DNA from 3 places in the Clostridioides sp. LIBA-6822 genome. Region 1 is predicted to be linked to each of the others. Evidence: riboswitches for the same ligand, from Rfam matches in the RefSeq annotation. Region 1 holds a riboswitch; each other region holds the start of a gene.
The links. Region 1 has a riboswitch for cobalamin ahead of ACTG48_RS16800 (ABC transporter substrate-binding protein). Riboswitches for the same ligand answer to the same signal wherever they lie in the genome.

Region 1 (4,299 bases):
TACCTTCCTATATTAACTATATCTTGTACAGTCATTAAATCACCTAATAATCTATTTGTAAGCACTAAAGCCATTTTTTTCGATAATGACTTTCTTGATATATGATTTACATCTATGTCATTTAGATATATCTCCCCTTTTATTGGCGTTATAAGTTTAGATAAAGACCTTAATATAGTAGTTTTTCCAGCTCCATTACTTCCTAAAAGACATAATATCTCTCCATTTTTCACCTCTATATTTATATCACTCACAACTACTTTTTTATTATATCCTACACTTAAATTATTAGTTTTCAACATATCTAAGCCCTGTCCTTCCTTTTCATCAATAGCATTACTACAATTGGTGCTCCTAATAAAGATGTTATTGTGCTTATTGGTAATTCTATTGGCGACAGAATTACTCTTGATATTAAATCACAAAGAGCTGTAACTATACTTCCTAAAAAAATTACCACTGGTATTAGTACTCTATTATCTGATGTCTTAAATATCAATTTTGAAACTTGTGGTACTGCAAGTCCAATAAATCCTATAGGTCCTGCAAATGCTGATACTATTGCTGCTAGTATACTAGATATAAATACTACCAAAAATCTAAAAAATTTTATATTTATACCAATACTTTTAGCATATTCTTCTCCTAATAAAAAAGCATTTAGAGGTTTTATTATAAAGATACTCATTAAAAGACCTAGAACACCAATCAATATAAGTATCTCTACTTTTTCCCAGGTAAATCCAGAAAAACTTCCCATAGACCAAACAGTGAATTCCTTTAATTTTTCACTATTTGCAAATGATTGTAGTACATTAGTTATACCACTACACACATATCCAGTCATAATTCCTATTATTAAAAGAGTCGTTATATTCTTTACCTTACTTGCAAATAAAATGACTACAGACATTACAATCAAAGCTCCTATAAATGCTGCCACAAATATACTCATTGAAGTTATATTTTCAAATCCTAATGTATATCCACCCAAAATCATAAGTGCTACTGATAAAGTAGAACCTGAAGATACACCTAATATATATGGTTCAACTATTGGATTCTTAAAAAATATCTGTAGTAAAATTCCTGATACTGCTAAACAAGCTCCACCCACCATAGTTGCAAGTACTCTTGGAATCCTTATGTTGTATATTATTTTATAGTGTTCTGTATTATCCATACCTCTTAATACAACATCTATTATTTCTTTAAACTCAATTTTTACAGATCCAAATGCTACACACACTAAAAAAGTAAGTATCATACCTATAATTAGTCCTATAAATATTGTAGTATTCTTTATTCTCATTTTATTGATAAAATCCATTTATATACCCCTCTTAACAAATCTATATTAACTAAAATCCATAAAACTCATCTTTTAGTGTCGTATTATATATTATTTATCATAATTTATATAATGTTTAATTTTTTCACCTGTAGCTCCTGGATGAAACATCTCAACTAAATCTACTATTAATTCATCAGTCTTATCTACTGATTGATAATAATCTGGAGCAAATACCCACAAGTTACCATTTTTTACAACATCCAAATCAGCCAATACAGGTGCACTAGATTTTATAGACTCTAAGTTTGGTGCATAATCTGAGCTTGATGAGTATACAAATATATCTGCATCCTTTGCAACTTCATGTAGTTGTTCAATACTCACTCTTCCTTCATTTGAATCCATTGAAGCACATGCATTTATTCCACCAGCCATTCTTATCATATTATCTACATATGAATCTTTAGGTGCTACATAAGCATTTCCTTCATATACAGATGCCCATACTACCTTAGGCTTGTTTTTGTTTTTTATTTTTTTACTTACTTCTTCTATCTTTTGTACTGTCTTATTTAATTCACTAGTGGCTATATCTTCTTTATCATAAAATGCAGCTATTAAGCTTGTCCATTCCATTCTTCCAAATGGATTTTGCTCTTTATATTCATTATCTACAACATAGTTAAGTCCTAATTCTTTTAGTTTATCAATAAATTTTGTATCAGCTTCTGATAAACCACTACTAACTATAGTTAAATCAGGGTTTAAATCTACTATTTTTTCATAATCTGGTGCTAAGTTTGAACCAACATAATGTATCTTTCCGTCCTTCATCAAATCTTTAATTTCTTTGATAGTCCAATACTGTTCCTCTGTTGTTACTGCTTTTATGCTATCTAGCTCACCTATTGTTCTTAGAGAACAAGCTTGTGTTGTAGATGCTATTAAGACATTATCTACAGGTGTTCTAACTATATTAGCATTTTTATACTTTTCAGGAACTTCAATTTTTTTAGGAATTAAAATTAGTTCTCTTTTATCTCCATCAGTTACTTTTTTAATTCCATCCTCTAAGTCTTCAACACTAAACCCACTTGCATATTTTAATTCTAACTTCTTACCACTACTAACTTGTGCATTCTCTTTATCATTTTTACTACATCCTATAAGACCTCCTACTAAAAGAACTATCATAATACTTAGAAAAAATTGCTTTAAAACATTTACTTTAAATTTCATCTCTTTCACTCCAATATTTTATTTTTTATAAGTGGTTAAAAATTCTAATAACATATACTTTTAAAATATATCTCATTAGAACTATATTAAAGTCATCTTTAATAATTATAACCTTTTAATAAAATAAAAAACTTCTCCTAATTTAGAAAGGAGAAGTTTATATATCAATTTTACAAAAAATGAATTGATATTTCATTTTATTATAAATTACAATTTCCACCCTAAATTGAACCTATGTAATACTGGGCAGGTCTTCTGACTCACGGCTTTTCCTCTATCATCCTTCCCAAAACTTTTCATATAAATCTCAGTGGATTTTGATTTCGTATCCGTATACAGTAGCGGGGGCTGTAGTGAATTTACATCACTTTCCCTATTAAACTAATATAGTACCCTAGTATCATTTTATTTAATTTTTATTAACATAATTGTAGTTTATTGTTGACCACTTTGCAAGGTTGATTTAACATATAAAAAAAAGAGTGCTTAAAATGACTATAAAAATCAGTTTAAAACACTCTTTGTTTTTTACTATATATCTAATTAACCAGTTAACATATATTTAATTCATTCATTAGTTTTTTAATCTCATATACTTGATTTTCATTTGGCTTTATAAAAGGTGCAGTCATGTAATCACTCACTTGTAAGCCTCTAATATTCATTGCTTTTTTCATTGCTGGTATAAATGGGTTTGTTATTAAATAAAAATCCATAGCTTTATTTATATATTTTTGAATTTCTATAACCTTATCCATATCTCTATTATTATAAGCTTCTGCCCATTTTGAACAAACTTCTGGAATTAAATTTGATAGACCTCCTATACAACCTGCTCCTCCAGACATTAGATTATGTATAAAGTTTTCATCATAACCACTATATATCTTAAAATCTGGAAACTCTGCTTTCATAGTATTTATTAAATCTCTAGTGTGTCCCATCAAAGTTACTGTATCCTTATAACCAACTATATTTTTATGCTTTCTTACAAGTCTTAATGTAAGTTCTGGACTCAAATCATAACCAGTTCTATCTGGATAATTATATAGATATATTTCAGCTTCTGTATTTTTAGCTATTTCGCTATAAAACAACTCAATACTGTCATCATCAAGAGAGAAATAATAAGGGCTTATTATCATAACTCCATCTGCTCCACTATTATGTGCATAATTTGAAAGCTCTATAGACTCTTTTATACTCATACGGCTTGTACCTATAAACACTTTTACTCTCTTATTAACATGATTAATTACTAAATCTATAAGTTCTTTTTGCATATCCATAGACATATTAAAGAACTCTCCAGTACTTCCCATTACAACTAGGCCATCTACTCCTCCATCTATAAGATGGTCATAGACTTTCTTATTTCCTTCTTTATCTAAATTTCCTTCTTCATCAAATATTGTAACCACTGGTGTCAAAAATTCTGCTTTCATAATTTAAACTCCTAAAATTTATTTTAATATGTTCATTTAATACATTCAGGTTCTGCCTTAACATTACCTATATTAAAACATTTACTTAATGTAATTTCTTAAAATTCCAATACTTTCAACCTCACATTCAATTACATCTCCACTACTCATATATCGAGGAGGTGAAAAACCCATACCAACTCCAGAAGGTGTACCAGTAGCTATAATATCTCCAGCCTCTAAAGTCATACCTTTTGAAAGTTCTGAAACTATGTCTGAAATGTCTGATATGAATAACCTTGTATTAGAATTTTGTCTTTCTTCACCATTTACTCTACTGCA
Region 2 (4,299 bases), 1.2 Mb from region 1:
TAATTTCATTTTCCATTGCTATAACTGATGCTATTGCTACCCTTTTTTTCTGACCATAACTTAAAAAATGTACTGGTCTATCTATAAAATCTATTCCATTAACAGCTACTAGAGCTTTGTTTATTCTCTCTTTAATTGTTTTTTCATCTATACCAATATTTCTCATTGCAAATGCTATATCGTCGTATACTTTTGAATAGAAAATTTGTTTTTCTGGGTCTTGAAAGACAATACCCACATTTTTTCTAAGATTATACAAACTTTTTTTATCATATTTTAATTTTTCTTCTTTAAAAAGAATTTCTCCAGATGTAGGTTTTAATATACCCATTAAATTCATAAATAATGTTGATTTTCCTGAACCATTTGAACCTATTATACCTATAACATTTCCCTTTGAGAAATCCATATTAATGTTTAATAATGCATTAGCATTCTTTTCATATTGATAAGTTAAATTATTTATTTTAAACATCATTATCCCCTACTATGTGAAATTTACCATCATACAATTTTATGTCTAATGATATGCACATATCATCATACCTTGTCATAAGTCTTTTGTACAGCATACTTCCAAGAATTCCTAAGGATTTATATGAAGTTTTTAAATTTATGTACCCAAATCTTAGTTCTTGTGATTTATATATTTCTGAGAATTCCTCTAAAAATATGAATATAAACCTATATATTAACATTGATAATTCAACAAAAGTATCAGGCAAATGCATTTTTTTAAAGAAGAATATTAATTGATTAAAAGGTGTTGTAAGTATACAAAAATACACACAAGTCAAACAAGACATAGCTCTAAATAACACGTGAATAGACATGTCAATAGATGCTTTTGATATTCCTACATTGAAACTAAAAATTTTAAAACTGTATAATAAGTCTGCCTTATTAAAAGATATATTTACAAGAGTTATTCCTATACTAAGAAATAAAAAGTACATTGGTATTCTGAGTAATTTTAAATAATTCTTTAAATCTATTCCAGCCACACAAACAACTAAAATACTCATTAAAATCATAATTCCACTTAAAACAAATATATTTTTTATTACCATAGAAGCAATCAGAAAGATTACTCCTATGGCTACTTTTTTATTTGGATTTACTTTACTTAATCTATTTGTATATGCATATTTATCAATTATAAGCATAATTAACTTCTCTTTCCTTTTTGAACACCTAATATGTATCCTATTACACCTGCACCTAATGCCGCTTGTGCAGAGAATAATAAACTTTCTATTTCTCCACTTGGTGGCTCATATGGACTACTAAACCATGGTTCATAATCTGGATTTATTTTAGTAATTTCACTTTCAGCTTCACCATCTGCTCCTCCATATTCAGCACCTGAGTTAACAAGTAATGGGAATATAATAAGAGCCACTACTAATAAAAGTAGTAATATATTAGTTTTCGTTTTTGTTTTAGCACTCATTAGCTTTAACTCCTTTATCATTATTTTCTAGTATGCTTTTTTCTCCATTTTCTGTAACTAAGTTATATACAATTACAGTAAGTATACCTTCTGCTATTGCTATTGGTATTTGAGTCATAAAGAAAATTCCTAAAAACTTAATTGCTGAAGCCATCACTCCACCTGATGGGTCTGGAAAAGCCAGTGCTAACTGTATCGAAGTTATCGTATATGTAGCCAAATCTCCTATTGCTGCTGCAAGAAATACTGGTATTGCATTATTTCCGTCTTTTTTCTTTAATGCTTTAAATATTAAGAATGATATAATTGGTCCTATAATAGCCATTGAAAAAGCATTAGCTCCTAAAGTAGTTATTCCTCCATGCGCTAATAGTAATGCTTGGAATATTAAAACTATAGTTCCAAGAACAAACATTACACTTGGTCCAAACATTATTGCTCCAAGACCTACTCCAGTAGGATGTGAACAACTTCCTGTTACTGAAGGTATTTTTAGTGCTGACAACACAAATACAAATGCTCCACATAGTGCTAATAATACTTTCTTTTTAGGGTCTTGCTTTACTATTTTTCCTATCGATTTTAGTCCTACTAAGAAAAATGGTATAAATATAACGCCCCATGCTATAGACCATTTTACTGGTAAGTACCCTTCCATTATGTGCATTGCATTTGATGTAACTGGAGTTAAAATGATTAACATAAGTGCAGCTATAACCCCTAATTTGATATTTTGTTTCATTTTACTATCCCCTCTCTCCCTTTTCTAATAATTAAAATATAAATAATACATGTCTGATTTATTTTAAAAATAAAAAAGCCTAACTCGATGGTTAGGCTTCTAATTTTTGACAATCCAAATACAAACACATAAAATAAACATATCTGTATAATTATTATAAGAAACTTTCTCCATCCCCGAAGAAATTACTTTAATATTTTAGGCAGGTCTCCTGACTTAGCTTCTTCCTACTCCTCTTCCTTCCCATGAAATATAAAAATATATCATCATAGTGGCTAACAAAAGTTTCGTCTGCATCACAGTAGCGGGGGCTGTAAAGGAATTTAACCTTTTTCCCTATTAATCTTGCTTGAAGAACCTATAATATTATATATTTAATTTTTAAATTATTCTTAAATCATTTTCTATATAAATCATTGTATACCTTTTCTGTGAAAATTTCTACATTTTTTACAGATTTTATTTGTTTTTATATTTTTATGTATATAAATTATTTTTTACAACTTTAATTAATTTCTAATTATCTTCTTCAAATACATTGAAACCACATCAGAAAATCTAGTTATATCTTTTGAATATATAAAATCATTTCCATATATTAATCTTTCAGCTTCAAGCTCTGATTCTTTCCCTGTAAATACTCCTAATACCAATATATTTTGTTTTCTAGCCTTTCTTACTTCATTTGCTGTATCTCTCAAACCAATTATACCTCTATAAGCTTTTTCTCCTCTTAAGGTTCTCTCACTATTTTTTCCTATCTTTACATCATTTGGTCTTCCATCACTAAGAACTATCAAAATTTTATTTTCTTCATCTCTATTTATTAGACCACTACATATGGATTTTATAGCTAAACCATCTCTATTATTACCCGCACAAAAGTATTCAAAGATATTTTCACTATTTTTTAAACTATCATCATAATCTTTAAATCTTTTTAATATTGTATAGTCTAAAAAACTAGAGAATCCCATAACTCTATTTGGTATACCAACTTCTGTTAGAGCATTTGCTATTATATAAGCCTGAATTGCTACATTTCCTTGATTTCTACTTTGAGAACCACTTGCATCCAATAATATATCAATAACATATTTCCCTTTTTCATTTTCTATATCTTTATAAAATATTTTATTATTATTACTTCTACCCACTCTCCAAGCTCTATTTGCTAATATAGTGCCACAATCAGAGTACACTCTAGTTTTAGCATTTTCTTCTATTAAAATTCTAGCTAAACTTTCTTTTAATCTTTTTATCTGCTGTCTATACATTCTAGCATGTTCTCTAAATTTTCCTAAATTATTTTCTTTTTGTCTTGTTACATATTTTAGTTGGAATACATTATTACACTCACTTCTAAGAACTCCATCCGTAAAGTGGATTCTACACCCTTCATGAACATTTCTACAGTTTTGTGTTTCAATCTTCTTAATTTCACCTTTACTCAAATAAGTTTTTCCATAATAATGTTCTATCTTTGAATATATTTTATTTGCAGTCTCTTCATCAACATATATAACTCTATCTGCTGAATTACTAGATTGAGAATCTTCAAAATCTCCCACTCCTTCTACAAGCATAGATGAAGATATAGAATCTATATCACTTTCAATAATATTTTCTTCTTCTTCACTATAAAGTTCTTCATACATAAAGTCAGCAAATGTATCAAAGTTTACTTCAACATCTTTTACATTATTTTCATCATATGTAGAACTACTTTCTTCTCCATTTAATATATATTCAAAATAAGTTAAATATATAACATCTAATGCTTTTAAAATCGCCATAATATCTTGATTTGTATCTACATTCCTTATGTCATTAACTATTCTTCTAGTCAAACTGTCTAATGCTGGATGCTTGTCCATATTATAAAGTACAAATGCATATTTAATTTTATCCATAATATTGTCGTTGTGTATTTTGGTAAAACGTGAAACAATATCTTTATAAGCATTTCTTCTTATATCTTCTATTCCTGGCCTATCTTTAATGGCTTTTTCTTCAACTATTGTATTTAATATAACTTGAATTAGACCCAATATAATATCTTTGTCATATCCTTTTCTAATTCTATTTGTAAGATATTTTTTAA
Region 3 (4,299 bases), 540 kb from region 1:
TATTATTTGAGCCATTTATAGCTTCTATAATAATAACTTTAGCTGGTGTTTTAATTACTGGAGGTCTCCATATAGATGGATTAGGAGATACATTTGATGCAATATACAGTTATAGAGATAAAGAAAAAATGCTTGAAATAATGAAAGATTCAAGATTGGGCACAAATTCACTTTTAGCAATTATGTTTGTACTTTTATTAAAGGTTGGATTCATATACAATATAATAAGTAACAACTCATTATGGATTATAATATTTATGCCAATGATTGCAAGATTAGGAGTAATGTTATTGACATATAAAACTGTGACACCAAGAGAAAAAGGAATGGGAAATTTATTTATAGGAAAATTGACTACAAGTATGTTAATGACAGCTATAATATACACATTTTTAATAGTTATTCTTATTACTAAATTTATATTCTTATTACCTAATATAGTGTTGATTAAAATATTAGGTTCAGCTATAGTAGTTTTTATATTTATAATATTATTCAAAAAACATATTTATAAAAAGATTGATGGAGTAACAGGAGATATATTAGGTTGTGGAATAGAACTTTCAGAACTTGTATATTTGATTTATATATATTTGTTAATTTTTATGTTTTTTTAAAACTAAAAAGTGGTGATAATATGATAAGATTAATATTAATAAGACATGCATTGACAAATGATAATAAAAAAGGAAGATTATCAGGTCACATAAATAGTTGTATTAGTGAAGAAGGTAAATTGCAAATAAATAAAATTACTAAATATCTAAGTCATGAAAATATAGACAGAATTTACACGACGCCATCTTCACGTACTAAGGATACAATAGAAAAAATATCAAGATTAAAGTTAATAGAAATAGAAGAAAAAGAAACTCTAAGAGAAATTAGTTTTGGTGATTTTGAAGGAATAACTTTTGAGGAAATTAAAGTCAAATATCCCAAAGAATTCGAAAAAATGATAGAAGAAGGTAACAACTATAGATATCCAAGTGGAGAAAGTCTTATAGACTCTTATAAAAGAGTGGCAAAAGAGATTGATAATATAATTTTAGAAAATGATAGTCATTCAGATATAAAAACAATACTTATATGTTCTCATGCAGGAACAATAAGAAATATAATAACACATTTGATTTCTGGTAGTTATAAATATCATTGGAACTTTAAAATTGATAATGCATCTATTACGGTTTTAGAAGTTAATTGTGGATTTACTGTAGTAGATAAAATGAATTTTACAGATTTTATATAATTTAATTGAAATTAAGTATTATAATATATGTCTGTAAGAATATCAATGAAAATAGAATATTAGATTAAAATTAGGTTCTTAATTATATGTTAAAAGGGAAAAAGGTTAGATGCCTTTGCAGCCCCCGCTACTGTGAAACCAACGAAACTATAAATACCACTGTCAATTTGATGGGAAGGTTATAGAAGTAGGATGAAGTTAAGCCAGGATACCTGCCTAATTTAATTTAAAACAAGAGGTCTTCGGGGTGAAAGATTTTTAATTAATACGTATAAAAGTCCTATCTTTAGAAGCATTAGGACTTTTTTTATTTGTGTTTTAGTAAATTTTAAAAAGGAGGGATTAGAAAGTGGGGAAAAAAATAATGCTACAAGGAACAGCATCTAATGTAGGTAAAAGTATCTTAGTAGCAGGGTTGTGTAGAATATTTAAACAAGATGGTTATACTGTTGCTCCTTTTAAATCTCAGAATATGGCTTTAAATTCTTTTATAACTAAAGAAGGATTAGAAATGGGAAGAGCACAAGTGTTTCAAGCAGAAGCGGCGAAAATAGAGCCAATAGCTGATATGAATCCGATTTTATTAAAACCTTCTGGAAATAACAAAAGTCAAGTTATTGTAAGAGGGAAGGTTATAGGGGAAATGCCATCTTCTCAATATCATGATTATAAACTGGAATTGGTAGATGTATTGAAGGATACCTTTGATAGCTTGAATTCAACCTATGATATTGTGGTTATGGAAGGTGCAGGTAGTAATGCAGAGATAAATTTAAAAGATAGAGATATCTCTAATATGGGTATGGCAGAAATAGCGGATGCACCTGTAATAATAGTTGGAGATATTGATAGAGGTGGAGTATTTGCATCACTGGTAGGAACAATGCTTTTATTAAGTGAAGATGAGAAAAAAAGAGTAAAAGGAGTAATAATTAATAAATTTAGAGGCAAAAAAGAGCTTTTACAAGATGGAGTAAAGATGTTAGAGGACATCATAAAAGTACCAGTTATAGGTGTAGTTCCTTATACAGATATAAAAATAGAAGATGAAGATAGTGTGACTACTAGATTCAAGAAAAAAATGAATAAAAGCGATATACACATAGAAATAATTAGAACTCCACATATGTCTAACTTTACAGATTTCAATATATTTGAGACGCAAGAAGATGTAAGTATTAGGTATGTAGATTATGGGGAATCTTTAGGAAATCCCGATATGGTAATAATACCTGGAACTAAAAGTACTATAGATGATTTAACATATATAAGAAAAAGTGGTCTTGAGTCACAAATTAAAAATTTATATAGTCAGGGTAAATTGATATTTGGTATATGTGGTGGATATCAAATGCTAGGTAAAAAATTAAAAGACCCTTACCATGTTGAAAGTGAAATTGAAGAAGTTGATGGTATAGGTCTCTTAGATACAGAAACAATATTTGAGAAAGAAAAAACTACAACACAGGTAGAAGCTACTATTGTTGAATGTACTGGTGAATATATGAATGGCCTTAAAGGTAAGAAAGTCAAAGGTTATGAAATCCATATGGGTATTACAAATCGAGGTAATGGTGTAAGAAGCTTGGACCTGATAACAAAAAAACTGGATGAAGAAGTGAATTATACTGAAGGAAGCATAAATAAAGATGGGAATGTAATCGGAACTTATCTTCATGGAATTTTCGATGAAATAAGTTTTACAAGGAAAATTTTAAATAATATAAGAATGAAAAAAGGTCTACAAGAATTAGAAAGCAAGGTAAACTCTTTTGATGAATTTAAAGATAAAGAATATGATAAATTGGCTGATTTTTTGAGAGAGCATTTAGATATAGAAAAAATATATGAGATTATGAAATAATAATGATTCTGTATTTATAATTTAGGTAGGAGGTGTATTATGAAAAAAATTTTAATTGCAGGTACTAGTAGTGGAGTAGGTAAGACGACAATATCATTAGGGATAATGCAAGCTTTAGTCAAGAGAAATATGAAAGTACAGCCATATAAAGTAGGGCCAGATTATATAGACCCTTCATACCACACTTTTATAACTGGAAGACATTCCAGAAATCTAGATTCTTATATGTTAGATGACGAAAAAATAAAGTATATAGTAAATAAGTCCTCAAAGGATGCAGATATTTCAGTAATAGAAGGTGTTATGGGGTTGTATGATGGTTTTGGAATAGATTTAGATAACTGTACAAGTTCACATACTTCGAAAGTGTTAAAATCACCTGTTATATTAGTTATAAATGGAAAATCTATGGCAGCATCTAGTGCTGCTATGGTACTAGGATATAAGGAATTAGATAAAGATGTAAATATAAAAGGTGTCATAGTAAATAATGTTAAGACTAATAGCCATTATCAAATAATTAAGAGTTCTATAGAGAAATATTGCAATGTTGAAGTATTGGGATATTTTCCTCCAAATAGTAAATTTTCTTTAGAATCTAGACATTTAGGATTGGTTCCTAGTGTAGAGATGAAATCTCTAAGAGAAAAATTTTATACTTTAGCTGATGAAATTGAAAGTTATATAGATATTGATAGAATAATCGAAATCTCGGAAAGTGATGAGTTTGAGAGTGATTTCGATTTTCAAACTTTGATAGAGAATAATGGAATAAAAAAGCATGTTAATAATAAATCAATAGCTATAGCATATGATAAGGCATTCAATTTTTATTATAAAGAAAACATAGAGCTTTTAGAAGAACTTGGATTAGAAGTAAATTATTTTAGCCCTCTTGAAGATACATCAGTGCCAACTTCAGATTATATTTATATTGGAGGAGGTTTTCCAGAAATATTTGGAAAAGAACTAGAAGCAAATGAGTCGATGAGAACCTCTATATTAGAAGCACATAATAACAATATACCTATTTATGCAGAATGTGGAGGACTGATGTACCTAGGTGAGAAACTATTGAATCAAGAAGAACAAGAATTTAATATGGTTGGTATATTTAGTGGAATTAGTAAGATGACATCTTCTTTAAAGAGATTTGGATACTGTATTGGTGTAGCTAAAGAAA

Region 2: linked by a shared signal. The riboswitch ahead of ACTG48_RS02260 (energy-coupling factor ABC transporter permease) and the one ahead of ACTG48_RS16800 (ABC transporter substrate-binding protein) in region 1 are both predicted to bind cobalamin.
Region 3: linked by a shared signal. The riboswitch ahead of ACTG48_RS19305 (cobyric acid synthase) and the one ahead of ACTG48_RS16800 (ABC transporter substrate-binding protein) in region 1 are both predicted to bind cobalamin.

The regions. Positions count from the first base shown of each region.
Region 1 is NZ_CP196995.1:3,532,009-3,536,307, forward strand. It holds gene ACTG48_RS16790 (ABC transporter ATP-binding protein) at 1-302, opposite strand, end outside; gene ACTG48_RS16795 (FecCD family ABC transporter permease) at 305-1,330, opposite strand; gene ACTG48_RS16800 (ABC transporter substrate-binding protein) at 1,403-2,533, opposite strand; cobalamin riboswitch at 2,762-2,946, opposite strand; gene ACTG48_RS16805 (dihydrodipicolinate synthase family protein) at 3,085-3,978, opposite strand; gene ACTG48_RS16810 (fumarylacetoacetate hydrolase family protein) at 4,060-4,299, opposite strand, start outside.
Region 2 is NZ_CP196995.1:396,551-400,849, reverse strand. It holds gene ACTG48_RS02275 (energy-coupling factor ABC transporter ATP-binding protein) at 1-475, opposite strand, end outside; gene cbiQ (cobalt ECF transporter T component CbiQ) at 468-1,166, opposite strand; gene ACTG48_RS02265 (energy-coupling factor ABC transporter substrate-binding protein) at 1,169-1,453, opposite strand; gene ACTG48_RS02260 (energy-coupling factor ABC transporter permease) at 1,443-2,195, opposite strand; cobalamin riboswitch at 2,380-2,572, opposite strand; gene ACTG48_RS02255 (vWA domain-containing protein) at 2,705-4,299, opposite strand, start outside.
Region 3 is NZ_CP196995.1:4,071,318-4,075,616, reverse strand. It holds gene cobS (adenosylcobinamide-GDP ribazoletransferase) at 1-617, shown strand, start outside; gene ACTG48_RS19310 (histidine phosphatase family protein) at 638-1,252, shown strand; cobalamin riboswitch at 1,308-1,486, shown strand; gene ACTG48_RS19305 (cobyric acid synthase) at 1,602-3,116, shown strand; gene ACTG48_RS19300 (cobyrinic acid a,c-diamide synthase CobB) at 3,156-4,299, shown strand, end outside.